DNA from 4 places in the Legionella stuttgartensis genome. Region 4 is predicted to be linked to each of the others. Evidence: riboswitches for the same ligand, from Rfam matches in the RefSeq annotation. Region 4 holds a riboswitch; each other region holds the start of a gene.

Region 1 (7,728 bases), on a different contig from region 4:
CACCTTCTAATACAGCACCTCCGGGATAGCGAGAGTTCGCCATATTTAATACGCTATAAATTACTGCCTGGTGTTTAGTTGCATTTAATGTGGCCGTACCCCAATCCTGATATTCGACTTGCACTCTTGGTTCAAATGAAGCGTTGATTTCTGCTTTTAATTTTTTCCAACGCTCGAAATTTCTCATTGCCGATTTTTGTAAATCTAAATATTCACTGGCAGTGGTTACCTTAATTAATGTTTTCTCGACACTATCATGACGCCAAAGAGTGCCAGATAAACTTCCAGATAGAAGGCTAGGTCTGTGTGAGGCGTGAACATCATGTATGGTAGAATATACCTCATTTGCAGGGACACGACTTTTAAAAAATCTTAACCTAGCTAACATAATTAAATCCTTAACTTATTGGGCATATATTGCTATTTACCTTTAGATTTTATGGGATTACAAGCATTACAAATTAATAAAAAAATACTCATATCGTTCATATATTTATCATAGTGTATCTAGGTTGGAATTCAAGAATGTCTTTTAAGGATTCATTATTCTTTATTGAAAGATAAGAATATTTGTTTTTTTTGAGGAACAGTTCTTTAATTAGAAAAAGCATGAAAGAGATGCCGTAAATATTTTATCTATAACTTAACTCATTAAATGAGGTATATTAAAAGTTCATAAACAAGGAGTGTTTATTATGATAAGAAATACCATAAAAAATTTGAGTGGCCTTGTCATCCTTTCATTTTCAATTCAAGCCATTGCCCATGATACGATTCGCGTGCATGTCAAAACGAATGAAAAAACAGCTGCTGCATTAGGATTTACTGTGGATGGTAAAAAAGCAGGGTCTCGAGGAAAATCTTATGAAGGAAAAGGACCTGTAAATAAAGAATATGTGTTTGGATTTAGAAAAAATTCCGCATTTGGACCCGATGTTTTATGCGGTTCCCAAGTTCTCACCAAAGACAGTATCGTCACTTTAATCACTAAAGGTGAGCGTTGCTCTATTGTAGTAAATTAAAATTTTACATGATGTGTGGCGATTGGACAATATTGATATGGAGTCTATCGGGCAGATAGCGCTGCATCATCAATCATTTGTTCATAAATTAAAACTAAAACAGAACCATGATGAACCTCCAAAACGATTTCAGGTGCTTGAGTTCGATTAAAGCATGAGGTTTGCCCTGGAAAGGAAAGAGGAGTGTCATTGAGCTCCCAATGCAGACCTAATGAAGAGAGGGTTGCTTCTGGTATTCCCATTAATGAAATTTTTGTATGTACTGGCAATGACAGATTTATTTTGGATTGTTTGTTAAGCACAAAACCCCTTATAGGTGGAGCATATAAAAGACAGTTGGTTTCCATAAAGATATTCATGTTATTGAGTATATGATCCAAATGGCCCCCATTTATCCCAACCACAATTGCTGGTAATAAATTATGGTCTTTTAAATAGCCCAAAGCTTTTTGGTAATCACTACTGTTTTGATCCGGTATATGAAGAAAAGGGTGGTTTTTCAGGAGCGCTGGTCGGACAGAATCTAAGTCCCCAGTGATTAACTGTGGATTAATTCCAAGTTCAAATAAACTGTTTGCGGCACCATCAGCTGCGATAATGGGCAAATTCATCGCAGCGAAAAAAGATGAGTCAGGTAAATTTCCATTGAGGCATAAAATAGATTGATAGCCTGTTAAATTAATTACATCGTGTATCATAATGTCTTTTTAATAAGATAAGCAGCAAACTGACAATTAAACCCACCACATTGGAGCTGATTACAAAAAAGGAATCGGTACTACTTCCATAAATAATCCAAGCCACAGAACAAATAAGGTAATTAATTAGCATGATCATGGAAAGATCCTGAGTGGATCGAGTTTTTAATGATTTGACAATTTGTGGCAATAAACCAATAAAAGAAGTAATAAAAGCGATCATACCTGAGAGCATAACAATAGACACATTTTCCTCCGCTCAGCCGAATGAGATCAGGTTCAAAGGGTTGGTTTCATCCTCTCAGCCATAACTGGCACCCCCAATGTACAAAAATTATTCTAGCATGAAAGAGCCTAATACCAAAGGTATATTTGGGAATGCTGTGTTGTTTTATGTTCAGCTCTTAGTGTGAAAAATACATATTCTTGTTGGGAAGCGGGTGCGTCTGTAGATATTCCTGATATAAGCACAGCCGCCCAAGATTGTGCTCCAGATAATGGCACCTTATTATTTATCAAGGATTGCCATGCTCATCTGAATACCCATTCTAATAATGTAGGTAATGGTGTTTAAGTAAGCTATCTTCTTGAGTGAATTGGAAGTACGTAAATCAATTTTAAGTACTTCCAATATAAAATTTTATATCACATTTGCACTCTCCTTTTTGCCCGATTTCTGCCCAGGATATTTGGAATAGCATCTGGTTTCGTATTATTGCGAACAATTTGTTTTCCTATTGATTAAAAAGCAATATTTTTTTATCTGTTCAAATGAATTTTTTCTTAGCATAATGGGAACGCGATGTCAGTTTGGTAAAAATTTTTCCTCCGAATTGACTTTTGAGTAGGTTATTAATCCTTAAAGACACGTTCCTTGAGGATGTTTTTTTCAGATAAGGAATAAAAAATGAAAAGAATTGCTTTATTAATCATGGGATTGGCTCTAACTGGTGTGGCAATTGCAGAAAGCGCCCCCAAAGAGGAGGTACGGCATATTGTGACACTCAATGGTCTCACCCAAGGAGATGGCCGGTATATTCGCACTGATATTACTGAGAATGGTCAATATAAGTATGGCTATTATTTTTGTGGAACCCGTCATAGCGTAGTATATGGTGATATGGTGTTTGCAGATGAAGTGGGAGAGTCTTATCGTGTTGAACGAACGATTAAATTTTCGATTTGTCAGGATGAAACGTTAAGCGAGTGTCAAGAATTTGCAACCGATCAGTTTACTATTTTCAAGAATAAAGATGGATATTTAGAAACGGATAGTCGTCCAGTTTTGCCTATTAGTGTGGCCTCATTAAAAGATTCGTTTAAAGCATGTCAACCTAACCCAGAAGAAGACAATCGGATGAAGAAAGTAATCCACGCAGGGAGCAATTACCTGATTCGTAAAGGTTAATCAAGATTTTCCCTCTCCCAATTTTGGGGAGAGGGTAGGCTCTGGGCACCTTCTTCCCTCAATGAGAGAAGGAAATACTCACTTAATAGTCGTCCGGAATCGCTTACTCAATAAAATCGTGATGAAAATTCCAACTTTTTCCTTAAACCTAGAGCAAAAATAAATAGATTTTACTATAATGGCCCGCTGCTTTTTTTAAAATGAATATTATGTCCCAACCACGAACTTCGATTTTGCTTATTGGCTTATTATCAGCCTTTTCGTTACTTACCTTTGATCTTTATCAACCATCGTTGCCTTATATCACCAATTTTTTTGGTACCACGCATAGCTTAAGTCAATTAACCTTAAGTATTTATCTGTTTGTTTTTGGGGTGACCCAACTCGTTTGGGGACCATTGATCGATCATTTTGGACGACGTCGTTTGTTACCTGGAAGTTTAGTTCTTGCTGTTCTTGCCAGTTTAATCTGCGCTTTTGCGCCGAATATCTATGTACTCATTTTGGGGCGTGCGTTACAGGGATTTGCTTTATGCTGTGCAAATTTAATTGCTTTTTCAATCTCTCGAGACTTTGATGATACAGTTGAGCGTGCCAAGGTTCTGTCCTATGTTTCGATGATTGTTTCACTATCGCCCATCCTTGCTCCGGTACTGGGTTCGCTGATTTTTACCTATTATAGCTGGCAGGCTAATTTTATATTGATGGCTGTGATTGGGATAACACTCTTGCTGCAATCCCGTAAAGGATTATTTGAATCACCATTTTGGACCCAGCCTCAAGAACCTTTTATTGTTAAAAAAGTAATTAAAGCCTATCAAGAGATTATTCCATCTCCGACTCTCTGGAGTGGTTCTTTTATTATGATGTTTAGTTTTGCAGCGGTAATGCTTTCAGTGATTAATTCGTCCTATATTATTATTGAGCAATTTGGTTTTTCACCTTTGGCGTACGGGATTATTTTTATTATTAATGGATTAAATATTATTGTTGGCAACTACTTAGGTATTTGGCTTCGTAAATATTTCAGCATGGCATCGACCATTTATCTTGGAAGTTGGTTTATTATTACTGGTGGTTTTGCGATGTTAGTGTGCGCAGCCTTTTATGAATTCAATCTGTATGCTCTATCTTTTGCATTAATTTGTAATTTAGGGATTAGCTTAACTGCTCCAGCTACTATGTCGATCATGCTGGCTGATTATAAAGAGAATACTGGTCTGGCACTGGCCATAATTCATACCGTTCGCATGTTTGGTTCCTCTGTTTTAACAATCATCAGCGCCTATTTGCTGATGCAAACTCTAAATGCCTTACCTTTAGGATTAATTGCTTGTGGACTTGGAGCCCTTTATAGTTCTTGGCATTTCAATCGCTTAACAGCCGTGTCTGATAACTCTGGATTGGGTGAGGCAGAAGCTGCTTAGTACATGAGCTATTTACCCAAAGTCAATAAATCACGGTAAATAGCTACCAAAACTCGTCATCAGGGATGAATGATGCTCTTCTATGTGTAATTCTTAGAATTTCAGGATGTGCATGTGATATCATTTTGTTTTCACACGTAATTATTGTACACAATGAAAATAAAACTGTTTTTTTATGGATTATTAGTAAGTCTTCACGCTTTTGCCGCTCCTCGTTTTGTAACTGCTGAACCAGCTCCAGCGAGTCAGTATGAGATCAATGGACCCGCATTATGTGCAACTGCTAAAGAAACTCTGGCTTATTTAAATAAAGGGAACCATTATGATCCCCGTGTTATTCATGAGGGTAGTGTTTTCCCCGTACCTTTAGTCCGAGTCAAAGCAACGTTGATATTCATTTGTCAACACCAAAACGAATTGAACAATCCTGAGTTTATAAAAAAGCATTTTGATTTTGTTCGTTGGTATCCCGATCTGGAGCAAGCCAAGACTTTAAAGATGAAAAAATCACTTCTTGCTCATTTGCCCCAAGATAAAATTTTGATGACCAAGTATTATGTCCATCGTGCGAAAGCCTCAACCCAGCCTAGCGCAGCCTATCCATTTGCGCTTTACGGGCTTCCTCGAGATGAAGAATCATTAACACTCGAAGAGGCGGATGCAAAACCTGAACTGATACGTTTCCAATATGGGAAGCAAGCTATATTGAAAGGTGCATTGGCGCATAAAAATGTTCCTGCTTTGGCTTATCTCCATCGAGATGATCTGGAGGCGGCTTTAATGCAAGGTACTCTGGTCGCAGATTTTGGTCCGAATCATCAGACCCAAATTTTTAATGTTCATCGTTGCAACAATATTGCATATGACAAAGCTAAAAAACCTTATCAGCAAGAACGTTACTGGTATTTTAAACCGGTAGCAGGGATTAAAGGGTATGGAAAAGATGCAGATCATAAAATTACAGTAAATACAGAGGTCACTTTTGCCGCCGATCTCGAGCACTTTGGTTTAGGAAAACTGTTGTTGATACAATACCCAGATCGAGCAGGAAAAATGGTGACCCGAGCTGGTATTTTTGCTGATACAGGCGGTGCATTCCAAAACAATTTGTATCAAGTTGATTTTCTAGCGGGGAGTTATGCAGGAAGAGAAGCGTTCACCCAAGCAGCTCGCCATTTGCCCGATTATGTGGCTGCTTATTTTATGGTATTAAAAAAATGAAAATTTTCCTATTTTGCTCATTTTTCATAAGTTCTTTGGCCCATGCATTTTCTTGTTATGATTCGCAAACAATTCATCAGAAACCGATCCAATTTGATAAACAGCGGATAAAGTTAACCCGTCAGTATCAATTAGCTCATTATGGAATTGACTCTAAGTCAATTGAAATTGAGCCCAAAATGATCGTCTTGCATTGGACGTGTATTTCTACGCTCAAGACGACCTTTCGTGTATTTGATTCACCTACATTTCCGCAGAATTCTCCACGTATCAAAGAATTACCTGGTACTTTGAATGTCTCAAGTCATTTTTTAGTGGATCGTGATGGGAGTATTTATCAACTCATGCCCGAGAACTGGATGGCAAGACATGTTATCGGGTTGAACCATTATGCGATAGGTATTGAAAATATAGGGGGGATAGATGGTAAGGATGATCTAACCGAAGCTCAAACCAAAGCCAATGCATTTTTAGTGTGTTATCTCAAAAAGAAATATCCTGAAATAAAATATGTTATAGGACATAACGAATATTTGAATTTTAAAAACACGCCACTTTGGCTTGAACGCGATCCGAATTATCAAACCGATAAAGAGGATCCTGGCCCTGATTTTCGTAATCGCGTCATGAAATTAGTTGATGGTAGTAAAAATACATCACGCTGGATTGAGAACAATTTATAAGTTATTGCTATGGAACATCATCCTAATCCCTCATGTTTTTTTATTTTTGGCTTTGGTTATACCGCCGAGTTTTTAGCAAGAGAACTCTCTCAATTGAATTTGAACGTGGTTGGTACAACCCGAGATAAAGATAAAATTCTCAACGGGGTTCAAAAAGATTACAAGCTTATCGATTTTAATGGGGATGAAATTGCATATTACTTGAGTAAGGCAACCCACATTTTAGTCAGTATCCCCCCCTCAGAACAAGGCGATCCGGTCCTTTCCTGCTTTAGTGATTTAATGATGCAAAACAAAGCGCATATTCAATGGATGGGGTATCTTTCTTCTACAAGTGTTTATGGGGATCATCATGGTGCATGGGTAACGGAGGAATCGGACTCTAAAGCAGCAGAAATCCAAGGTAAATTAAGATTAGTTGCAGAAAATGAATGGATGATTTTTGCCAGAACACAGGAAATCCCACTTCATATTTTTAGATTGGCAGGAATTTACGGGCCGCATCGCAATGCGATAGAACGAATCCTTGGCGGAAAAAAAGTCAGTATTTATAAAGAGGGACAGGTCTTCTCCAGAATCCATGTTGCGGATATTGCTGCAGTCATTCGAGCTTCAATAAAGAATCCGCAACCTTATTCCATTTACAATGTTGCTGACGATGAACCAACCTCAGCGCATATCGTGGATGCTTATGCTGCATTATTACTCAATCGGCCGCCTTTGCCACTCCTCTCATATGAAACAGCAACCATGTCACCAATGGAAAAGCAATTTTATGCAAGTAATCGTCGGGTTTCTAATGCTAAAATTAAAGGGGAATTAAAGATTAACTTGCTTTATCCGTCTTATCGTGAGGGATTAACTCAACTTTTTAATGATAGTTATAAGGGAAAAAATTTAGCCCTTAGAACTCGTGATGAATAAAATTGCTACAATAAAATAAGTAATGTTTATAAGAGTCTGATTCAATGCATGGAGCGCGACTATGTCTGACGAATTATTAGATGTACTAGTAGTTGGGGCTGGACCGGTAGGTTTATTTTGTGCAAATGAATTAACTCGTCAGGGTTTGAATTGTCGGATAATTGATAAAAAATCAACACTTAGTGATAAATCCAAAGCATTGGCAATTCATATTCGAACACTTGACCTTCTTAGGGATTGTGGTTTTATTGAAGAAATCCTTATTCAAGGACAAAAAGTACATGGCGTTTTGTTTAAATCTAAAGGGCATGAGTTAATCGATGCAACTTACGAAAACGTTGAAGC
Region 2 (7,728 bases), on a different contig from region 4:
TGTTTTCTAATTGCATCAAGATCTGCTGTATCCAAATCAGATTGACCTAAATGTACTGCTTCTGCATTTAACTCTAACGCCATTTCCCAGTAATCATTTATAAATAAAGTAGCCTGATGCTTTTTAGCCAAAGCAATACTTTGCCGCATCTCCTCTTCTAGCGTCTTTGTTTTTTCTTTAATTCGTAATTGGATGGTTTTTACCCCAAGATTCAAGAGCCTTTCTACCCAGGAAAATCGATCAACCACCGGATAAAGACCTAATCGATGACATGGCTTAAATGGTTGCGGCACTTCGTACAATGGTTTAGATGCAAGATAAGGTAAATCTGATTCATCCTCTGGAAAACCACCGTAATAAACACTCTTTTGTCCTCGACGTATTGCTTGATGTACATACATTTTACTAATGATTAATGCATCTTCAATTAAATGACCAAGAGCCAGTGCCCCAGTAATTGCCGCGGAGAGAATTGATCGAAGTTCTGGGTATTTTGCATCAGAAACACAATTTTGAGTCAGCCAAAAGCAAGTAGTACCATTGGTCCAATAATCATGCTGCCATGAGGAATTCTGGATAGGCGATCCTAGGAGAAATACACTTTTAGCACCAAGAGTTAGGAGTTTATGTGCCGCTTCTTGCATGGCTTGGTGTGTTCGGACCTGGCCATTTAAAATAAATTCAGTTTCACGTGTATTCAGCACCAAAACATCGGCAAAAGAAAATCCTGCGCTTACATTACTCCTGTTTTCTTCAGCATTTTTGGATAAAGATAAGTTAAAATCCCGAACTACAGGCCCCGTAAAATGATTGAGAATCTGAAAGTCCTCAGCAGAAAATCGATCTTCTATTTTGATCGCTGCAGGCTGACTTTCTTTATGAAATTGCAGTGTTTGCTCAAGACCCAAGCCGCGAAATGTTTGTCTATCTGCTTCATTATTAGTGTTGGTCCACACAATAGTCATAATGCAATCTCCTGATGCCAAAATGGCGTGTCGATTAAAGGAGTACACGATTGTGCCGTAATTCGTTCAGGCATAAGACCTGCTTCAAAAGCAAGGCGTCCTGCGATGACTGCATGTGAAAAAGCTTCAGCCATAGTCACTGGATGAATCGATGAAGCAACTGCACTATTTAACAGGACCGCATCAAAACCTAATTCCAAAATACGTGCTGCATGAGAGGGTTTCCCAATTCCTGCATCGACAATCAGAGTTACATCAGGTAATCGTTGCCGTAACGTCTCCAAAGCAAAAGGATTAAGTAATCCTTTTCCAGAACCGATAGGAGCGGCCCATGGCATCAAAATCCGACATCCGCAATCCACTAAACGCTGACATAAAACTAAATCATCAGTACAATAAGGAAACACTTCAAAGCCTCGTTTTACTAATTCGGTGGCCGCATGCAACAATTCGAAAGGATCGGGTTGTAAACTGTAATCATCTCCTATTACTTCCAATTTAATCCATGAGGTTTGAAATAATTCGCGTGCCATTTCGGCTGTAGTAATCGCAGTTTGCGCGTCACGGCAGCCCGCAGTATTAGGTAGTATATTGCAATCCAAAGACTGTATGGTTCGCCAAAATAAATCGCCCCCCATATCACAAGGCATTTGCCGTTTTAAAGACACCGTAATCACGTTGGTTTTAGAGGCTCGGACAGCATCAGTCATCACCTCAAGTGATGGATAGCCCGCTGTACCCAAAAGCAACCGACTTGTTATGGGTTTATCTGCTAAATACCACATAGCCTATCCTCCTTGCATCGGAACAATTAAATCAATACGATCTCCTTCACACAATATAGTTTTTGAAAACATATACTTAGGAACAAACTGATTATTTATTGCGACTGCTACATGTGCGGCAATACCTACTCTCTGCTCAAGCATTTCCTGTAAGATACAGGATGAATCAAGAGTGAGTGGTTTATCATTTATATAAACGATCATGAATAAGCCTCCCAAAGCTCAGGATAACAAATGTCTTTTTGATTGCTCTTTAATCCACGTAGAATTTCCTCTACTAATGCCGGAGCGATTAAATATCCATGCCGATAAAGTCCATTCACAGCAATAAATTGCGGGGCATATCTTATGCGGGGCTGATGATGCACTAAAGTCGGGCGACAATGGGTCACAGTCTTAATTACCCGGGCTTCAGCAAAACCTCGATGCACATAGTATGCCGCAGTTAATAACTCAAGTGTTGTACGCACTGAAATGGGACTGGAATCTTCTGTCTCTAATTCGCTGGCACCGATAAGGTAATAAGAATTAGGACGTGGTGCAATATAAATATTATACCGTGGATGCAAGAGACGGATTGGTCTTTTTAATTGAACATCAGGTGCATATAGCCAAAGCAGTTCTCCACGAAGCCCACGTAAATTTGGAAAAGTACTTTTCGCCCCAAGCCCCCTGCAATCAAAAACAAAATCAAATGGATATGACCTCCCTCCCATTTCTATCTTGCCTGGACTCACACCAGAAACAAAAGTATGATCTCGCCAGATTACACCGCACTGACACATATGTTTTTTAAGTGCCAGCAACAAGGTCTGATTATCAAGTTGTGCTTCTTTAGGAAAATAATAAGCCATTTTCAACTGATGCAGTTCAGGCTCCAGTTGGCTTAGTTCATTTTGAGTGAGTAACTGATAACAAGAATCACTTAATTTATTTACAATTCTGCCACTAAATTGTTGCCATTCTGCTTTATCTTGAGGATGGTGCACCACAAGGCATCCTTTTTGGCGAAAATACACGGGGTCAGCTAATTGATTTAGAATGGACTCCCATAAGCGGTCAACCGATTCCATTCCCAAATTAAAAATCACTTGGTCCGCTTTATCCAGTTCAGACATGGGTGCCAAAAGCCCTGCTGCTGCATTACTGCAATTATTAAAAAAACTTTCCGCCTCAAATAATGTCACTTGCCAACCATCATTTTGTAAACGTAAAGCCAATAAACACCCCATAATTCCAGCACCAACAACAGCAACATTTTTCATTTAATTAGAATCACTTTTCTCAATAGACGGAAGCCTGAGTGCAGTTGCATTCAGGCAATGCTCTTAATTTCACTCACTAACACAACACGCAATAGGTTCCAGCTCAGAATGAGGCATCTTAGGAAGAAACTCATTTGTATAACAAGCATTTACTGCAAAGGACTCATCGATAATTCCCAAATGCTTGCCGAAACGCCCTACTTTACTCCAATCACGTTCCACATTTAAAAGTGTCCGCGAGAAAAAAGGTAAACTACGGATGAAAATTGTATGATACATAGGGGTTCTTAATTGAGGTTTTGCCCTACATAAAAGTTCATAGGCTTCATCTGGATTTTCGGTGGTAAAGGCAGCTCCACGTTGAGTAGCATTGAGAAATCCTTTAAGAATTTCAGGTTGTTTTAACATGCGTTCTGGCACAATAAATTGAATGGAACAAAAGCAGCAGCAACCTAAGCCAGCAAGCTGATCGATACGCAGAAATACCGTTTCGCCTCGTAAATGCTCTAATTCAACTTTTTGAAAATTAATAAAACCAATGCCTGTATCAACAATGTCACGACAAATCGCATCAGTAACATTCATGCCAATGCGAACTGTTTCATAACTGGAAGGCTCAATTCCCGCTAACGTTGCCAAATTATCGATAATGATTTTACCAAACTCCCCAATGTAACCAACTCGTTTGCCAACAATATCCTGAAAGGAATTGATGCCACTGGATTTAAGCGCAATCAGACCTGTAGGAGGCTCATCCAATAAGGTACCAATTGAGGTAACAGGATAACCTTTTGCGCGAGCCGCTAAGGTATGAATCATGGCCTTGACCCCAAAATCAACATGGCCCATACCTACAATTTCAGTCACATCGCTTGGATCGCTGGGCTCTAAAATCGCGAGTTTTATACCTTCTTGTTGATAATAGCCTAATGCATGGGCCACAAAAATGGGGGTATGATAAGGGTTCGCATACCAATTAAGTAATAGGGTAGTTCTCGTAGATAACGCGCTCATGCCATAGCTCCTTGTATTAATTAATAAAATAGGATGGCTAAAGATATCGCGTTAAGACTTAATAGAAGAAATGAATCTGCATTCTGCGAACCGTGAATAACTTATAAAGACTACCCCACCATACGGTACAGAGTACTCTAAGAGATTAACTGCTCAAAAAACGAATACAGATTTAAGGCGTTCTTACGCTGGTATGAACCAGATCAAGTTCAACGGGTATTTCTCAGACGTTTATCACGACACCCCGCGCCATCAAATTGCCCGTAATGCTAGCTGGTATGGGAAAAACTGTCAAATATTATAAGAGGCCTCTCATCCGCTCTGACGAGTCCCTTCTCCCCCAGGGGGAGAAGGGAGGAAAATTGCTCCCTCCATGCATGGAAAGAATACCGCATGCCCCTCTCCCATTTATGGGAGGGGGCTAGGATGAGGGTAAAAAAATCCTCAACTCACCCCATAATTCTGCACATAAAACACATTATGCTGAATCAAAAATCGCTGACATAGCAAAGGAGTATGGTTCAATAAATGATGCAAATAAGCGCGAGTAAATTGTTGCGAACACGTAGGGCAAACACAATTCGCATCGATCAGTTCAAATTGCATCGCTGTTTTTGCATCCATTAGATCCACAGTGCCTGTATTACTATACACTCTTCCTTGCATTGCGGCTTGGGCTGGCTCATCCGTTTCAATAAATCCTATTTCCAGATGACGCAAACGTTGGATTAACTCAGCATCAAAATACCCCACTACATAACGAGGGATATGGGACCATTGTTCTAATTGAACCCAATTAGGCTCATTTAAAATCTTAAAATAAACCCCATGTGGTTTAATAACTGCGTGCTTTTCGAAATCATCACTATGAATAAAAGGGACAATTTTCTCATCCCAATTATCCCAAATTTGCGGGAAATCGCGCATGATATTTTTGGGTAAGAGTACTACATTAGGTTTAAGATGCTGAATCAGTTCGATGAGTTCCCACGAGGTCAATTTGACTCGAGAACCATCGTACGGAGACTTAAGAACATAAACTTTTTCTTTATTAGCAATGAGTGATGAGGCATTAATTACCATCATCCCAGGACATGCCAAATAATTCGCTAAATCAGATATTTTTTGAAGTACATCCCGACCAGGCTTATACAACAAACTTTCTAATGAATAGGATGCTGCAGTAACCTTTGCCTCTTGCCAATTTGCCGTTGTAAGACACAAACCTGCTTCAGAAGTTAAAACAGGTATAAAATTTTGTATTGCAGCCAACATTCCTGATCTCCTGATTTATAGCAATAAACTGGTGTCACCATAACTAAAAAACCTGTATCCTTTTTCAATTGCTTCTTGGTAAAGCATCATTGCTTGTTTATGGCCAATAAACGCTGAAACGAGCATTAATAAAGTAGACTCAGGCAAGTGAAAATTAGTCATTAATCCATCGCAAATCTTAAACTCATATCCTGGGTAAATAAAGATATCTGTGTCTTTGCTACATGGAGTTAGTATTCCATTTTGTACAGCACTTTCAAGACTACGCAAAGCGGTTGTACCTACGGCAATTACTCGATTTCCTGCAGCTTTTGTGGCATGCACTGCCTCACATAATTCAGGGCTAATTGTAAAGCGCTCACTATGCATTTTATGATCTTTGATATTATCACAACGAACTGGTCTAAATGTCCCTGCTCCTACATGCAAAGTAAGATAGGCTACAGAAACTCCTCTTGAACGTATGCTGGATAATACAAGCTCATCAAAATGCAAACCCGCTGTGGGAGCAGCAACAGATCCTTCGTATTTTGCATAAACTGTTTGATAACGATTCTGATCCAGAGTTTCATCATTACGGGTAATGTAGGGGGGTAATGGAATATGTCCTATTCCATTCAATAAATTTAAGACATCCATATCCGCTTGACAAAGAAATAAATCATCGTGTCTATCAATCACTTCAATTTCTTTATTTTGTTCCAACTTAATCTTTGAGCCAGCTTTTAATGCTTTACTGGCCTTAATATGAGCAAGAAATGTCGACTCACCAGTAATACGTTCTACCAATAATTCTACTTTTCCCCCAGTAGTTTTATGGCCATAGAGTCTGGCTGGAATTACCTTGGAATCATTCATAACCAATAAATCGCCAGGATTTAAAAAATCAGCTATTTCACGAAACTGGTAATGACCATATTCACCCTTCTTTCGATCATAGGTTAAAAGACGTGAGTCACTGCGATTAGCCAATGGATACTGCGCAATAAGCTCTGGGGGTAAATCAAAGTAAAAATCCTGTTTATTCATAGAGCAACCTGAAAATAAATTGCCGCTATTATACACGGATTACAACCATTCATCATCCCTGATGAATAAGAGCTGAATTACATTATATTAAGGGAAATTTCGTTACTCTTTTTTTCGCATAGTCACATCCACCTCAGGCGTAGGTGCTACATCCTTTATCAAGCGTTTGGCACTATACAACCATTTGAGCCTCCTATCGGGCTCCATAATCTTCTCGGGTGTAACCTCTTCGATTAATTTATTAAGCTCTCCTTTAACTTCAGAAGATATTGAGGAGTTCTTAATAACATTTTGTACTTTTTCTATATCCTCTTTCTTGGGGGCTTTTATTGTCAAAAACTCAAAATTTTCAACCATTTGCAAATAGCTTCCTTGTGGATTAGGTTTTGGAGTAGGTGTGTGAGTACCTAATATCCGTGTTTTTTGAGCTTGTGCATCGTTTAAACATTGCCCCATAGTCTCTCTTGCTTGACGCATCTCCAATCTTTGATTGACCAATACATCCCTTAATTTCAAATGTTTCTCTTTGCGCTGAATTTGGTTATGTAAATTTTCTTGTATTTTATCCATAAAATTAAAACGAGGGGTTTGAATACGTGCTTTTGTTTGATCAAAATTAAGTTTCGCTTGTAGCCAATCTTCTTCGGTTAAATTCGCAGGATCCACATCTTGTGCGATTAAAGCATATGAACCATCACTTTTTTGAATAAGACGTTTTTCATCCTCGGGTTTGATAATAAAGCGAGCCTGAGTAAAATCAAAAACTTGTTCTAATTGATCGTTAAGAAGTATTTTCTTGTTTCTCATAACTTTTAACGCAGAAGCCAATCCTCGTTCACGCAATTGCAACCCTTCAATTTCAGTGTCGAACTGTCCGAAATAAGTTTGTCGCGATTGAAGTTCCTGTATTTGAGCTCGAGTTTGTTCTAAAGCTAAACGAAATAATTCCTCATAATTCGTCACTGTTTGGCTCAGATGAACTTGATGAAAATTGAGTTCATGCTCAAGTACTTTAATGTGTCTACTAATGCGACGCTCCTCAATTTCTTGAGGCCTGCTCTCTTCGGAGTTTGTATTTTTATATATTCTCTCTTGTTCTTTAAACGCTTCAAGATCTTTCATTAGAACGGTTATTCTTCGTTCGGCAACAGTTGAAGGCGATTCTTTAGGTTGATTCAATATAGGGAGCTTTAAATAGGTATCCAATATATCAATATGAGCATGAAGTTCTTCGTGATAAGCGTTCATCCGCTGTTCTTCTACTTCAATCGTGGCCAATTCTGCTTCGATTTCTTCTAATTGATATTCCAATTGTTCCAGTTTTTCATCTAGAGCTTGAATGGTCTCAAGGTAGTAATAAATCATAGCATCTATAATTTCAATTGGTGATCGGAC
Region 3 (7,728 bases), on a different contig from region 4:
CAATTAGAAGAAATCGAAGCAGAATTGGCCACGATTGAAGTAGAAGAACAGCGGATGAACGCTTATCACGAAGAACTTCATGCTCATATTGATATATTGGATACCTATTTAAAGCTCCCTATATTGAATCAACCTAAAGAATCGCCTTCAACTGTTGCCGAACGAAGAATAACCGTTCTAATGAAAGATCTTGAAGCGTTTAAAGAACAAGAGAGAATATATAAAAATACAAACTCCGAAGAGAGCAGGCCTCAAGAAATTGAGGAGCGTCGCATTAGTAGACACATTAAAGTACTTGAGCATGAACTCAATTTTCATCAAGTTCATCTGAGCCAAACAGTGACGAATTATGAGGAATTATTTCGTTTAGCTTTAGAACAAACTCGAGCTCAAATACAGGAACTTCAATCGCGACAAACTTATTTCGGACAGTTCGACACTGAAATTGAAGGGTTGCAATTGCGTGAACGAGGATTGGCTTCTGCGTTAAAAGTTATGAGAAACAAGAAAATACTTCTTAACGATCAATTAGAACAAGTTTTTGATTTTACTCAGGCTCGCTTTATTATCAAACCCGAGGATGAAAAACGTCTTATTCAAAAAAGTGATGGTTCATATGCTTTAATCGCACAAGATGTGGATCCTGCGAATTTAACCGAAGAAGATTGGCTACAAGCGAAACTTAATTTTGATCAAACAAAAGCACGTATTCAAACCCCTCGTTTTAATTTTATGGATAAAATACAAGAAAATTTACATAACCAAATTCAGCGCAAAGAGAAACATTTGAAATTAAGGGATGTATTGGTCAATCAAAGATTGGAGATGCGTCAAGCAAGAGAGACTATGGGGCAATGTTTAAACGATGCACAAGCTCAAAAAACACGGATATTAGGTACTCACACACCTACTCCAAAACCTAATCCACAAGGAAGCTATTTGCAAATGGTTGAAAATTTTGAGTTTTTGACAATAAAAGCCCCCAAGAAAGAGGATATAGAAAAAGTACAAAATGTTATTAAGAACTCCTCAATATCTTCTGAAGTTAAAGGAGAGCTTAATAAATTAATCGAAGAGGTTACACCCGAGAAGATTATGGAGCCCGATAGGAGGCTCAAATGGTTGTATAGTGCCAAACGCTTGATAAAGGATGTAGCACCTACGCCTGAGGTGGATGTGACTATGCGAAAAAAAGAGTAACGAAATTTCCCTTAATATAATGTAATTCAGCTCTTATTCATCAGGGATGATGAATGGTTGTAATCCGTGTATAATAGCGGCAATTTATTTTCAGGTTGCTCTATGAATAAACAGGATTTTTACTTTGATTTACCCCCAGAGCTTATTGCGCAGTATCCATTGGCTAATCGCAGTGACTCACGTCTTTTAACCTATGATCGAAAGAAGGGTGAATATGGTCATTACCAGTTTCGTGAAATAGCTGATTTTTTAAATCCTGGCGATTTATTGGTTATGAATGATTCCAAGGTAATTCCAGCCAGACTCTATGGCCATAAAACTACTGGGGGAAAAGTAGAATTATTGGTAGAACGTATTACTGGTGAGTCGACATTTCTTGCTCATATTAAGGCCAGTAAAGCATTAAAAGCTGGCTCAAAGATTAAGTTGGAACAAAATAAAGAAATTGAAGTGATTGATAGACACGATGATTTATTTCTTTGTCAAGCGGATATGGATGTCTTAAATTTATTGAATGGAATAGGACATATTCCATTACCCCCCTACATTACCCGTAATGATGAAACTCTGGATCAGAATCGTTATCAAACAGTTTATGCAAAATACGAAGGATCTGTTGCTGCTCCCACAGCGGGTTTGCATTTTGATGAGCTTGTATTATCCAGCATACGTTCAAGAGGAGTTTCTGTAGCCTATCTTACTTTGCATGTAGGAGCAGGGACATTTAGACCAGTTCGTTGTGATAATATCAAAGATCATAAAATGCATAGTGAGCGCTTTACAATTAGCCCTGAATTATGTGAGGCAGTGCATGCCACAAAAGCTGCAGGAAATCGAGTAATTGCCGTAGGTACAACCGCTTTGCGTAGTCTTGAAAGTGCTGTACAAAATGGAATACTAACTCCATGTAGCAAAGACACAGATATCTTTATTTACCCAGGATATGAGTTTAAGATTTGCGATGGATTAATGACTAATTTTCACTTGCCTGAGTCTACTTTATTAATGCTCGTTTCAGCGTTTATTGGCCATAAACAAGCAATGATGCTTTACCAAGAAGCAATTGAAAAAGGATACAGGTTTTTTAGTTATGGTGACACCAGTTTATTGCTATAAATCAGGAGATCAGGAATGTTGGCTGCAATACAAAATTTTATACCTGTTTTAACTTCTGAAGCAGGTTTGTGTCTTACAACGGCAAATTGGCAAGAGGCAAAGGTTACTGCAGCATCCTATTCATTAGAAAGTTTGTTGTATAAGCCTGGTCGGGATGTACTTCAAAAAATATCTGATTTAGCGAATTATTTGGCATGTCCTGGGATGATGGTAATTAATGCCTCATCACTCATTGCTAATAAAGAAAAAGTTTATGTTCTTAAGTCTCCGTACGATGGTTCTCGAGTCAAATTGACCTCGTGGGAACTCATCGAACTGATTCAGCATCTTAAACCTAATGTAGTACTCTTACCCAAAAATATCATGCGCGATTTCCCGCAAATTTGGGATAATTGGGATGAGAAAATTGTCCCTTTTATTCATAGTGATGATTTCGAAAAGCACGCAGTTATTAAACCACATGGGGTTTATTTTAAGATTTTAAATGAGCCTAATTGGGTTCAATTAGAACAATGGTCCCATATCCCTCGTTATGTAGTGGGGTATTTTGATGCTGAGTTAATCCAACGTTTGCGTCATCTGGAAATAGGATTTATTGAAACGGATGAGCCAGCCCAAGCCGCAATGCAAGGAAGAGTGTATAGTAATACAGGCACTGTGGATCTAATGGATGCAAAAACAGCGATGCAATTTGAACTGATCGATGCGAATTGTGTTTGCCCTACGTGTTCGCAACAATTTACTCGCGCTTATTTGCATCATTTATTGAACCATACTCCTTTGCTATGTCAGCGATTTTTGATTCAGCATAATGTGTTTTATGTGCAGAATTATGGGGTGAGTTGAGGATTTTTTTACCCTCATCCTAGCCCCCTCCCATAAATGGGAGAGGGGCATGCGGTATTCTTTCCATGCATGGAGGGAGCAATTTTCCTCCCTTCTCCCCCTGGGGGAGAAGGGACTCGTCAGAGCGGATGAGAGGCCTCTTATAATATTTGACAGTTTTTCCCATACCAGCTAGCATTACGGGCAATTTGATGGCGCGGGGTGTCGTGATAAACGTCTGAGAAATACCCGTTGAACTTGATCTGGTTCATACCAGCGTAAGAACGCCTTAAATCTGTATTCGTTTTTTGAGCAGTTAATCTCTTAGAGTACTCTGTACCGTATGGTGGGGTAGTCTTTATAAGTTATTCACGGTTCGCAGAATGCAGATTCATTTCTTCTATTAAGTCTTAACGCGATATCTTTAGCCATCCTATTTTATTAATTAATACAAGGAGCTATGGCATGAGCGCGTTATCTACGAGAACTACCCTATTACTTAATTGGTATGCGAACCCTTATCATACCCCCATTTTTGTGGCCCATGCATTAGGCTATTATCAACAAGAAGGTATAAAACTCGCGATTTTAGAGCCCAGCGATCCAAGCGATGTGACTGAAATTGTAGGTATGGGCCATGTTGATTTTGGGGTCAAGGCCATGATTCATACCTTAGCGGCTCGCGCAAAAGGTTATCCTGTTACCTCAATTGGTACCTTATTGGATGAGCCTCCTACAGGTCTGATTGCGCTTAAATCCAGTGGCATCAATTCCTTTCAGGATATTGTTGGCAAACGAGTTGGTTACATTGGGGAGTTTGGTAAAATCATTATCGATAATTTGGCAACGTTAGCGGGAATTGAGCCTTCCAGTTATGAAACAGTTCGCATTGGCATGAATGTTACTGATGCGATTTGTCGTGACATTGTTGATACAGGCATTGGTTTTATTAATTTTCAAAAAGTTGAATTAGAGCATTTACGAGGCGAAACGGTATTTCTGCGTATCGATCAGCTTGCTGGCTTAGGTTGCTGCTGCTTTTGTTCCATTCAATTTATTGTGCCAGAACGCATGTTAAAACAACCTGAAATTCTTAAAGGATTTCTCAATGCTACTCAACGTGGAGCTGCCTTTACCACCGAAAATCCAGATGAAGCCTATGAACTTTTATGTAGGGCAAAACCTCAATTAAGAACCCCTATGTATCATACAATTTTCATCCGTAGTTTACCTTTTTTCTCGCGGACACTTTTAAATGTGGAACGTGATTGGAGTAAAGTAGGGCGTTTCGGCAAGCATTTGGGAATTATCGATGAGTCCTTTGCAGTAAATGCTTGTTATACAAATGAGTTTCTTCCTAAGATGCCTCATTCTGAGCTGGAACCTATTGCGTGTTGTGTTAGTGAGTGAAATTAAGAGCATTGCCTGAATGCAACTGCACTCAGGCTTCCGTCTATTGAGAAAAGTGATTCTAATTAAATGAAAAATGTTGCTGTTGTTGGTGCTGGAATTATGGGGTGTTTATTGGCTTTACGTTTACAAAATGATGGTTGGCAAGTGACATTATTTGAGGCGGAAAGTTTTTTTAATAATTGCAGTAATGCAGCAGCAGGGCTTTTGGCACCCATGTCTGAACTGGATAAAGCGGACCAAGTGATTTTTAATTTGGGAATGGAATCGGTTGACCGCTTATGGGAGTCCATTCTAAATCAATTAGCTGACCCCGTGTATTTTCGCCAAAAAGGATGCCTTGTGGTGCACCATCCTCAAGATAAAGCAGAATGGCAACAATTTAGTGGCAGAATTGTAAATAAATTAAGTGATTCTTGTTATCAGTTACTCACTCAAAATGAACTAAGCCAACTGGAGCCTGAACTGCATCAGTTGAAAATGGCTTATTATTTTCCTAAAGAAGCACAACTTGATAATCAGACCTTGTTGCTGGCACTTAAAAAACATATGTGTCAGTGCGGTGTAATCTGGCGAGATCATACTTTTGTTTCTGGTGTGAGTCCAGGCAAGATAGAAATGGGAGGGAGGTCATATCCATTTGATTTTGTTTTTGATTGCAGGGGGCTTGGGGCGAAAAGTACTTTTCCAAATTTACGTGGGCTTCGTGGAGAACTGCTTTGGCTATATGCACCTGATGTTCAATTAAAAAGACCAATCCGTCTCTTGCATCCACGGTATAATATTTATATTGCACCACGTCCTAATTCTTATTACCTTATCGGTGCCAGCGAATTAGAGACAGAAGATTCCAGTCCCATTTCAGTGCGTACAACACTTGAGTTATTAACTGCGGCATACTATGTGCATCGAGGTTTTGCTGAAGCCCGGGTAATTAAGACTGTGACCCATTGTCGCCCGACTTTAGTGCATCATCAGCCCCGCATAAGATATGCCCCGCAATTTATTGCTGTGAATGGACTTTATCGGCATGGATATTTAATCGCTCCGGCATTAGTAGAGGAAATTCTACGTGGATTAAAGAGCAATCAAAAAGACATTTGTTATCCTGAGCTTTGGGAGGCTTATTCATGATCGTTTATATAAATGATAAACCACTCACTCTTGATTCATCCTGTATCTTACAGGAAATGCTTGAGCAGAGAGTAGGTATTGCCGCACATGTAGCAGTCGCAATAAATAATCAGTTTGTTCCTAAGTATATGTTTTCAAAAACTATATTGTGTGAAGGAGATCGTATTGATTTAATTGTTCCGATGCAAGGAGGATAGGCTATGTGGTATTTAGCAGATAAACCCATAACAAGTCGGTTGCTTTTGGGTACAGCGGGCTATCCATCACTTGAGGTGATGACTGATGCTGTCCGAGCCTCTAAAACCAACGTGATTACGGTGTCTTTAAAACGGCAAATGCCTTGTGATATGGGGGGCGATTTATTTTGGCGAACCATACAGTCTTTGGATTGCAATATACTACCTAATACTGCGGGCTGCCGTGACGCGCAAACTGCGATTACTACAGCCGAAATGGCACGCGAATTATTTCAAACCTCATGGATTAAATTGGAAGTAATAGGAGATGATTACAGTTTACAACCCGATCCTTTCGAATTGTTGCATGCGGCCACCGAATTAGTAAAACGAGGCTTTGAAGTGTTTCCTTATTGTACTGATGATTTAGTTTTATGTCAGCGTTTAGTGGATTGCGGATGTCGGATTTTGATGCCATGGGCCGCTCCTATCGGTTCTGGAAAAGGATTACTTAATCCTTTTGCTTTGGAGACGTTACGGCAACGATTACCTGATGTAACTCTGATTGTCGATGCAGGAATTGGGAAACCCTCTCATGCAGCACGTATTTTGGAATTAGGTTTTGATGCGGTCCTGTTAAATAGTGCAGTTGCTTCATCGATTCATCCAGTGACTATGGCTGAAGCTTTTTCACATGCAGTCATCGCAGGACGCCTTGCTTTTGAAGCAGGTCTTATGCCTGAACGAATTACGGCACAATCGTGTACTCCTTTAATCGACACGCCATTTTGGCATCAGGAGATTGCATTATGACTATTGTGTGGACCAACACTAATAATGAAGCAGATAGACAAACATTTCGCGGCTTGGGTCTTGAGCAAACACTGCAATTTCATAAAGAAAGTCAGCCTGCAGCGATCAAAATAGAAGATCGATTTTCTGCTGAGGACTTTCAGATTCTCAATCATTTTACGGGGCCTGTAGTTCGGGATTTTAACTTATCTTTATCCAAAAATGCTGAAGAAAACAGGAGTAATGTAAGCGCAGGATTTTCTTTTGCCGATGTTTTGGTGCTGAATACACGTGAAACTGAATTTATTTTAAATGGCCAGGTCCGAACACACCAAGCCATGCAAGAAGCGGCACATAAACTCCTAACTCTTGGTGCTAAAAGTGTATTTCTCCTAGGATCGCCTATCCAGAATTCCTCATGGCAGCATGATTATTGGACCAATGGTACTACTTGCTTTTGGCTGACTCAAAATTGTGTTTCTGATGCAAAATACCCAGAACTTCGATCAATTCTCTCCGCGGCAATTACTGGGGCACTGGCTCTTGGTCATTTAATTGAAGATGCATTAATCATTAGTAAAATGTATGTACATCAAGCAATACGTCGAGGACAAAAGAGTGTTTATTACGGTGGTTTTCCAGAGGATGAATCAGATTTACCTTATCTTGCATCTAAACCATTGTACGAAGTGCCGCAACCATTTAAGCCATGTCATCGATTAGGTCTTTATCCGGTGGTTGATCGATTTTCCTGGGTAGAAAGGCTCTTGAATCTTGGGGTAAAAACCATCCAATTACGAATTAAAGAAAAAACAAAGACGCTAGAAGAGGAGATGCGGCAAAGTATTGCTTTGGCTAAAAAGCATCAGGCTACTTTATTTATAAATGATTACTGGGAAATGGCGTTAGAGTTAAATGCAGAAGCAGTACATTTAGGTCAATCTGATTTGGATACAGCAGATCTTGATGCAATTAGAAAACAAGGGCTTTTGCTTGGAGTGAGTACTCATTGTTACTACGAAGTCGCACGAGCGCATGCACTGCGTCCTTCATATATTGCAATTGGACCTGTTTT
Region 4 (7,728 bases):
AAAATACCAGTAACGTTCTTGCTGATAAGGTTTTTTAGCTTTGTCATATGCAATATTGTTGCAACGATGAACATTAAAAATTTGGGTCTGATGATTCGGACCAAAATCTGCGACCAGAGTACCTTGCATTAAAGCCGCCTCCAGATCATCTCGATGGAGATAAGCCAAAGCAGGAACATTTTTATGCGCCAATGCACCTTTCAATATAGCTTGCTTCCCATATTGGAAACGTATCAGTTCAGGTTTTGCATCCGCCTCTTCGAGTGTTAATGATTCTTCATCTCGAGGAAGCCCGTAAAGCGCAAATGGATAGGCTGCGCTAGGCTGGGTTGAGGCTTTCGCACGATGGACATAATACTTGGTCATCAAAATTTTATCTTGGGGCAAATGAGCAAGAAGTGATTTTTTCATCTTTAAAGTCTTGGCTTGCTCCAGATCGGGATACCAACGAACAAAATCAAAATGCTTTTTTATAAACTCAGGATTGTTCAATTCGTTTTGGTGTTGACAAATGAATATCAACGTTGCTTTGACTCGGACTAAAGGTACGGGGAAAACACTACCCTCATGAATAACACGGGGATCATAATGGTTCCCTTTATTTAAATAAGCCAGAGTTTCTTTAGCAGTTGCACATAATGCGGGTCCATTGATCTCATACTGACTCGCTGGAGCTGGTTCAGCAGTTACAAAACGAGGAGCGGCAAAAGCGTGAAGACTTACTAATAATCCATAAAAAAACAGTTTTATTTTCATTGTGTACAATAATTACGTGTGAAAACAAAATGATATCACATGCACATCCTGAAATTCTAAGAATTACACATAGAAGAGCATCATTCATCCCTGATGACGAGTTTTGGTAGCTATTTACCGTGATTTATTGACTTTGGGTAAATAGCTCATGTACTAAGCAGCTTCTGCCTCACCCAATCCAGAGTTATCAGACACGGCTGTTAAGCGATTGAAATGCCAAGAACTATAAAGGGCTCCAAGTCCACAAGCAATTAATCCTAAAGGTAAGGCATTTAGAGTTTGCATCAGCAAATAGGCGCTGATGATTGTTAAAACAGAGGAACCAAACATGCGAACGGTATGAATTATGGCCAGTGCCAGACCAGTATTCTCTTTATAATCAGCCAGCATGATCGACATAGTAGCTGGAGCAGTTAAGCTAATCCCTAAATTACAAATTAATGCAAAAGATAGAGCATACAGATTGAATTCATAAAAGGCTGCGCACACTAACATCGCAAAACCACCAGTAATAATAAACCAACTTCCAAGATAAATGGTCGATGCCATGCTGAAATATTTACGAAGCCAAATACCTAAGTAGTTGCCAACAATAATATTTAATCCATTAATAATAAAAATAATCCCGTACGCCAAAGGTGAAAAACCAAATTGCTCAATAATAATATAGGACGAATTAATCACTGAAAGCATTACCGCTGCAAAACTAAACATCATAATAAAAGAACCACTCCAGAGAGTCGGAGATGGAATAATCTCTTGATAGGCTTTAATTACTTTTTTAACAATAAAAGGTTCTTGAGGCTGGGTCCAAAATGGTGATTCAAATAATCCTTTACGGGATTGCAGCAAGAGTGTTATCCCAATCACAGCCATCAATATAAAATTAGCCTGCCAGCTATAATAGGTAAAAATCAGCGAACCCAGTACCGGAGCAAGGATGGGCGATAGTGAAACAATCATCGAAACATAGGACAGAACCTTGGCACGCTCAACTGTATCATCAAAGTCTCGAGAGATTGAAAAAGCAATTAAATTTGCACAGCATAAAGCAAATCCCTGTAACGCACGCCCCAAAATGAGTACATAGATATTCGGCGCAAAAGCGCAGATTAAACTGGCAAGAACAGCAAGAACTAAACTTCCAGGTAACAAACGACGTCGTCCAAAATGATCGATCAATGGTCCCCAAACGAGTTGGGTCACCCCAAAAACAAACAGATAAATACTTAAGGTTAATTGACTTAAGCTATGCGTGGTACCAAAAAAATTGGTGATATAAGGCAACGATGGTTGATAAAGATCAAAGGTAAGTAACGAAAAGGCTGATAATAAGCCAATAAGCAAAATCGAAGTTCGTGGTTGGGACATAATATTCATTTTAAAAAAAGCAGCGGGCCATTATAGTAAAATCTATTTATTTTTGCTCTAGGTTTAAGGAAAAAGTTGGAATTTTCATCACGATTTTATTGAGTAAGCGATTCCGGACGACTATTAAGTGAGTATTTCCTTCTCTCATTGAGGGAAGAAGGTGCCCAGAGCCTACCCTCTCCCCAAAATTGGGAGAGGGAAAATCTTGATTAACCTTTACGAATCAGGTAATTGCTCCCTGCGTGGATTACTTTCTTCATCCGATTGTCTTCTTCTGGGTTAGGTTGACATGCTTTAAACGAATCTTTTAATGAGGCCACACTAATAGGCAAAACTGGACGACTATCCGTTTCTAAATATCCATCTTTATTCTTGAAAATAGTAAACTGATCGGTTGCAAATTCTTGACACTCGCTTAACGTTTCATCCTGACAAATCGAAAATTTAATCGTTCGTTCAACACGATAAGACTCTCCCACTTCATCTGCAAACACCATATCACCATATACTACGCTATGACGGGTTCCACAAAAATAATAGCCATACTTATATTGACCATTCTCAGTAATATCAGTGCGAATATACCGGCCATCTCCTTGGGTGAGACCATTGAGTGTCACAATATGCCGTACCTCCTCTTTGGGGGCGCTTTCTGCAATTGCCACACCAGTTAGAGCCAATCCCATGATTAATAAAGCAATTCTTTTCATTTTTTATTCCTTATCTGAAAAAAACATCCTCAAGGAACGTGTCTTTAAGGATTAATAACCTACTCAAAAGTCAATTCGGAGGAAAAATTTTTACCAAACTGACATCGCGTTCCCATTATGCTAAGAAAAAATTCATTTGAACAGATAAAAAAATATTGCTTTTTAATCAATAGGAAAACAAATTGTTCGCAATAATACGAAACCAGATGCTATTCCAAATATCCTGGGCAGAAATCGGGCAAAAAGGAGAGTGCAAATGTGATATAAAATTTTATATTGGAAGTACTTAAAATTGATTTACGTACTTCCAATTCACTCAAGAAGATAGCTTACTTAAACACCATTACCTACATTATTAGAATGGGTATTCAGATGAGCATGGCAATCCTTGATAAATAATAAGGTGCCATTATCTGGAGCACAATCTTGGGCGGCTGTGCTTATATCAGGAATATCTACAGACGCACCCGCTTCCCAACAAGAATATGTATTTTTCACACTAAGAGCTGAACATAAAACAACACAGCATTCCCAAATATACCTTTGGTATTAGGCTCTTTCATGCTAGAATAATTTTTGTACATTGGGGGTGCCAGTTATGGCTGAGAGGATGAAACCAACCCTTTGAACCTGATCTCATTCGGCTGAGCGGAGGAAAATGTGTCTATTGTTATGCTCTCAGGTATGATCGCTTTTATTACTTCTTTTATTGGTTTATTGCCACAAATTGTCAAATCATTAAAAACTCGATCCACTCAGGATCTTTCCATGATCATGCTAATTAATTACCTTATTTGTTCTGTGGCTTGGATTATTTATGGAAGTAGTACCGATTCCTTTTTTGTAATCAGCTCCAATGTGGTGGGTTTAATTGTCAGTTTGCTGCTTATCTTATTAAAAAGACATTATGATACACGATGTAATTAATTTAACAGGCTATCAATCTATTTTATGCCTCAATGGAAATTTACCTGACTCATCTTTTTTCGCTGCGATGAATTTGCCCATTATCGCAGCTGATGGTGCCGCAAACAGTTTATTTGAACTTGGAATTAATCCACAGTTAATCACTGGGGACTTAGATTCTGTCCGACCAGCGCTCCTGAAAAACCACCCTTTTCTTCATATACCGGATCAAAACAGTAGTGATTACCAAAAAGCTTTGGGCTATTTAAAAGACCATAATTTATTACCAGCAATTGTGGTTGGGATAAATGGGGGCCATTTGGATCATATACTCAATAACATGAATATCTTTATGGAAACCAACTGTCTTTTATATGCTCCACCTATAAGGGGTTTTGTGCTTAACAAACAATCCAAAATAAATCTGTCATTGCCAGTACATACAAAAATTTCATTAATGGGAATACCAGAAGCAACCCTCTCTTCATTAGGTCTGCATTGGGAGCTCAATGACACTCCTCTTTCCTTTCCAGGGCAAACCTCATGCTTTAATCGAACTCAAGCACCTGAAATCGTTTTGGAGGTTCATCATGGTTCTGTTTTAGTTTTAATTTATGAACAAATGATTGATGATGCAGCGCTATCTGCCCGATAGACTCCATATCAATATTGTCCAATCGCCACACATCATGTAAAATTTTAATTTACTACAATAGAGCAACGCTCACCTTTAGTGATTAAAGTGACGATACTGTCTTTGGTGAGAACTTGGGAACCGCATAAAACATCGGGTCCAAATGCGGAATTTTTTCTAAATCCAAACACATATTCTTTATTTACAGGTCCTTTTCCTTCATAAGATTTTCCTCGAGACCCTGCTTTTTTACCATCCACAGTAAATCCTAATGCAGCAGCTGTTTTTTCATTCGTTTTGACATGCACGCGAATCGTATCATGGGCAATGGCTTGAATTGAAAATGAAAGGATGACAAGGCCACTCAAATTTTTTATGGTATTTCTTATCATAATAAACACTCCTTGTTTATGAACTTTTAATATACCTCATTTAATGAGTTAAGTTATAGATAAAATATTTACGGCATCTCTTTCATGCTTTTTCTAATTAAAGAACTGTTCCTCAAAAAAAACAAATATTCTTATCTTTCAATAAAGAATAATGAATCCTTAAAAGACATTCTTGAATTCCAACCTAGATACACTATGATAAATATATGAACGATATGAGTATTTTTTTATTAATTTGTAATGCTTGTAATCCCATAAAATCTAAAGGTAAATAGCAATATATGCCCAATAAGTTAAGGATTTAATTATGTTAGCTAGGTTAAGATTTTTTAAAAGTCGTGTCCCTGCAAATGAGGTATATTCTACCATACATGATGTTCACGCCTCACACAGACCTAGCCTTCTATCTGGAAGTTTATCTGGCACTCTTTGGCGTCATGATAGTGTCGAGAAAACATTAATTAAGGTAACCACTGCCAGTGAATATTTAGATTTACAAAAATCGGCAATGAGAAATTTCGAGCGTTGGAAAAAATTAAAAGCAGAAATCAACGCTTCATTTGAACCAAGAGTGCAAGTCGAATATCAGGATTGGGGTACGGCCACATTAAATGCAACTAAACACCAGGCAGTAATTTATAGCGTATTAAATATGGCGAACTCTCGCTATCCCGGAGGTGCTGTATTAGAAGGTGGGAGCGCCCAAGAAGAAAATATGTGGCATCGAAGCTCATGCTTACTTTCACTTATTGATAAAATAGTCACATTAGATAAACAAACCAACCTTTTTGTATATACTGAAGAAGGCACGGCGTTAGTCGAAGCCAGAAAAAAAATGACCCAAAGAGAGCGAGATATTCTAAAAGAACGTGCCCCTATGGTTTCTGGAGAGGCGTATAAAACCCTTCATAGTACAGAACCTAGAATATGTTTTAGAGGCCCGGAGATATTACTGTCTTCGCTCATGGAGGAGTATGGGAGCTCTGGGCAAACTGCAAGTCCAGAATTGAGTTACTCATTCCTCCCTTCAGACAGCATTTTTCCTTTTTATGAATTAAGATCCGCTGCTCCTGAACATTTCGCTGAATCCCAATCGCAAGAGCCTAGCGTATTAAAGACACATCAAGAAGATTTACGTCGGCGAATAGCAGCCCAACTGGATACATTAATTCTAGCTGGGCAATCTCATGCTGTCCTGGGAGCTTGGGGTTGTGGTGCGTTTAAAAATGAGCCTGAACTTGTAGCCCGAACCTATGCTGAAGAAATCGAAAAAAGAGCTGAGTATTTTCAACATCTTCTTTTTCCAATAATTAATACCAACCCACAATCTAATAATTTTGATGTGTTTGAAAATGTATTAAATGGGATAAAACTGGGCCCCTCTTCCACCAATAGTTTAAAAATTTAAACCAATTTAATGTGTTACTCCTTATCCTACAACATCCAGATGGGTGTTTACCCCCCAATGTCTGCAGGCTTTAAAAAATTTTTTTAAAATAGTTAATTGGAGTGAAGCTTACTTTATAATATGTAGGCAGGATTTTAATCCCCAAATAAAAGGAGAGTATTAAAGATGTCTTATGAAAAACAACAATCCACCTCAAAATCAGTAACAATGTATAATCTTTTAAATTGGAGCACGATATATCGTGGTTACAATGCCCTGGTAGCCTCACTTGTTTTGTTTCAGTACATTAATAACCCAGAGGCTGCAGCGATTGAATATCTTCCCGATGTTGCAATTCATGCATTTGAAGCAATCGCACCTAACTCATTAACTAATTTGGCTGTAGGCGCCAATTTAGCTCGGGGAATACAAGCAGGATTCGCCTTTTTTTCAGGTAGCTCTACTATTCCCAGTGTCGCTAATGCAACTGATGTATTAAACCATGGAGTGAATCTTTATCATCGATTATCCTGATTATGAGAAAAATAAATCCTATTGAATTCATGTAGAGTTCATGACTTAAATTAATAATTGAATAGCCCGGGGTCTGCAAAGTTCCGGGCTACTCTAAAGGATAGTTAATGTGCTGTTTCTTTTTTAGCCTCACCAAACAACCAATCCATACTTACCTCCAGCTCATTAGCAATTTTTTGCATGGAGTTAGAATCCAAAGCAACGACGCCGTGTAATAGGGCTTCGATTTTAAATTTTGGTAATTGGAACAGTTTAGAGCATACTTGTACGCGTTCTGTCATTAGGGCAGGAACTCCAAGCTCATCAAGCTCTCGATTTAAACGTTCAGTTAGTTTCTTGTTTGACATGGTAGTCTCCTCTTTACTTTTCACCAGTGTAAAACAAATAAGCTTAAGGATTGATTAACAAAGGAAACTTTGGCATAAAAATTAAATTGAACACCAAAAGCTCAACTTTTACCTAAGTGCTTATTTATTTTTTTAGCACTTTCGGTTAATAAATTCTTATTGGAATAAAGAAAAAAGTACTAAGTAATGTTATTAATAAGCAAATTACCTCAAGAACTTTTAATCATGAGCAAAATAAATCTAGAAGAATATCTTAAAAAAATAAAAGTTATCGTGCCCCATTCGCTAACGGATGCAAGCTGCGAGGAAAAAATTAATTTTTTAAGTTCTATCTATTTGGCTCATATTAAGACTTTTCCTTACTCAAATATTGAATTACGGAAAATTTCTAAACAGCATCTTCTCCAAAGGAATTCATTATCGTTTTTTGGCTATAAGAATTTGCTTTCTGAAGAACATGGGGGGTATTGCTTTCAAATAGCAGCTTTATTAAGTGATGCCTTATCACAGCTGGGGTATGAGGTCTCATTTTGTGCTGCACGAGTCCTGCTCGGAGCAACTCCAAACGACCCTGAACTTCTTAAACTCCCTCCTACACATCTTGTATTAACGGTTCCAATTGGAGATCAGAAGTTCCTTCTCGATCCTGGGTTGGGTTCATCGGCTCCTCGATTTCCAATACCCATTACAG

What was found. Region 4 has a riboswitch for thiamine pyrophosphate ahead of ACWTEW_RS32710 (SemiSWEET family sugar transporter). Riboswitches for the same ligand answer to the same signal wherever they lie in the genome.
Region 1: another riboswitch for thiamine pyrophosphate. It lies ahead of ACWTEW_RS13420 (SemiSWEET family sugar transporter); the one in region 4 lies ahead of ACWTEW_RS32710 (SemiSWEET family sugar transporter).
Region 2: another riboswitch for thiamine pyrophosphate. It lies ahead of ACWTEW_RS22135 (ABC transporter substrate-binding protein); the one in region 4 lies ahead of ACWTEW_RS32710 (SemiSWEET family sugar transporter).
Region 3: another riboswitch for thiamine pyrophosphate. It lies ahead of ACWTEW_RS05060 (ABC transporter substrate-binding protein); the one in region 4 lies ahead of ACWTEW_RS32710 (SemiSWEET family sugar transporter).

The regions. Positions count from the first base shown of each region.
Region 1 covers NZ_CDRUHA020000055.1:77,741-85,468, reverse strand. Annotated here, with positions in the region: gene ACWTEW_RS13435 (poly(ADP-ribose) glycohydrolase domain-containing protein) at 1-388, opposite strand, end outside; gene ACWTEW_RS13430 (hypothetical protein) at 696-1,022, shown strand; gene ACWTEW_RS13425 (thiamine diphosphokinase) at 1,067-1,720, opposite strand; gene ACWTEW_RS13420 (SemiSWEET family sugar transporter) at 1,701-1,967, opposite strand; TPP riboswitch at 1,954-2,052, opposite strand; gene ACWTEW_RS13415 (hypothetical protein) at 2,130-2,294, shown strand; gene ACWTEW_RS13410 (hypothetical protein) at 2,628-3,128, shown strand; gene ACWTEW_RS13405 (multidrug effflux MFS transporter) at 3,338-4,555, shown strand; gene ACWTEW_RS13400 (hypothetical protein) at 4,709-5,776, shown strand; gene ACWTEW_RS13395 (N-acetylmuramoyl-L-alanine amidase) at 5,773-6,459, shown strand; gene ACWTEW_RS13390 (NAD-dependent epimerase/dehydratase family protein) at 6,469-7,383, shown strand; gene ACWTEW_RS13385 (FAD-dependent monooxygenase) at 7,445-7,728, shown strand, end outside.
Region 2 covers NZ_CDRUHA020000060.1:636,377-644,104, reverse strand. Annotated here, with positions in the region: gene thiE (thiamine phosphate synthase) at 1-965, opposite strand, end outside; gene ACWTEW_RS22150 (thiazole synthase) at 962-1,750, opposite strand; gene thiS (sulfur carrier protein ThiS) at 1,754-1,954, opposite strand; gene ACWTEW_RS22140 (FAD-dependent oxidoreductase) at 1,951-3,015, opposite strand; gene ACWTEW_RS22135 (ABC transporter substrate-binding protein) at 3,085-4,029, opposite strand; TPP riboswitch at 4,193-4,286, opposite strand; gene ACWTEW_RS22130 (queuine tRNA-ribosyltransferase) at 4,474-5,304, opposite strand; gene queA (tRNA preQ1(34) S-adenosylmethionine ribosyltransferase-isomerase QueA) at 5,320-6,333, opposite strand; gene ACWTEW_RS22120 (hypothetical protein) at 6,436-7,728, opposite strand, start outside.
Region 3 covers NZ_CDRUHA020000011.1:636,470-644,197, forward strand. Annotated here, with positions in the region: gene ACWTEW_RS05045 (hypothetical protein) at 1-1,200, shown strand, start outside; gene queA (tRNA preQ1(34) S-adenosylmethionine ribosyltransferase-isomerase QueA) at 1,303-2,316, shown strand; gene ACWTEW_RS05055 (queuine tRNA-ribosyltransferase) at 2,332-3,162, shown strand; TPP riboswitch at 3,350-3,443, shown strand; gene ACWTEW_RS05060 (ABC transporter substrate-binding protein) at 3,607-4,551, shown strand; gene ACWTEW_RS05065 (FAD-dependent oxidoreductase) at 4,621-5,685, shown strand; gene thiS (sulfur carrier protein ThiS) at 5,682-5,882, shown strand; gene ACWTEW_RS05075 (thiazole synthase) at 5,886-6,674, shown strand; gene thiE (thiamine phosphate synthase) at 6,671-7,728, shown strand, end outside.
Region 4 covers NZ_CDRUHA020000104.1:80,005-87,732, forward strand. Annotated here, with positions in the region: gene ACWTEW_RS32690 (hypothetical protein) at 1-756, opposite strand, end outside; gene ACWTEW_RS32695 (multidrug effflux MFS transporter) at 910-2,127, opposite strand; gene ACWTEW_RS32700 (hypothetical protein) at 2,337-2,837, opposite strand; gene ACWTEW_RS32705 (hypothetical protein) at 3,171-3,335, opposite strand; TPP riboswitch at 3,413-3,511, shown strand; gene ACWTEW_RS32710 (SemiSWEET family sugar transporter) at 3,498-3,764, shown strand; gene ACWTEW_RS32715 (thiamine diphosphokinase) at 3,745-4,398, shown strand; gene ACWTEW_RS32720 (hypothetical protein) at 4,443-4,769, opposite strand; gene ACWTEW_RS32725 (poly(ADP-ribose) glycohydrolase domain-containing protein) at 5,077-6,177, shown strand; gene ACWTEW_RS32730 (hypothetical protein) at 6,343-6,690, shown strand; gene ACWTEW_RS32735 (hypothetical protein) at 6,795-7,037, opposite strand; gene ACWTEW_RS32740 (arylamine N-acetyltransferase family protein) at 7,263-7,728, shown strand, end outside.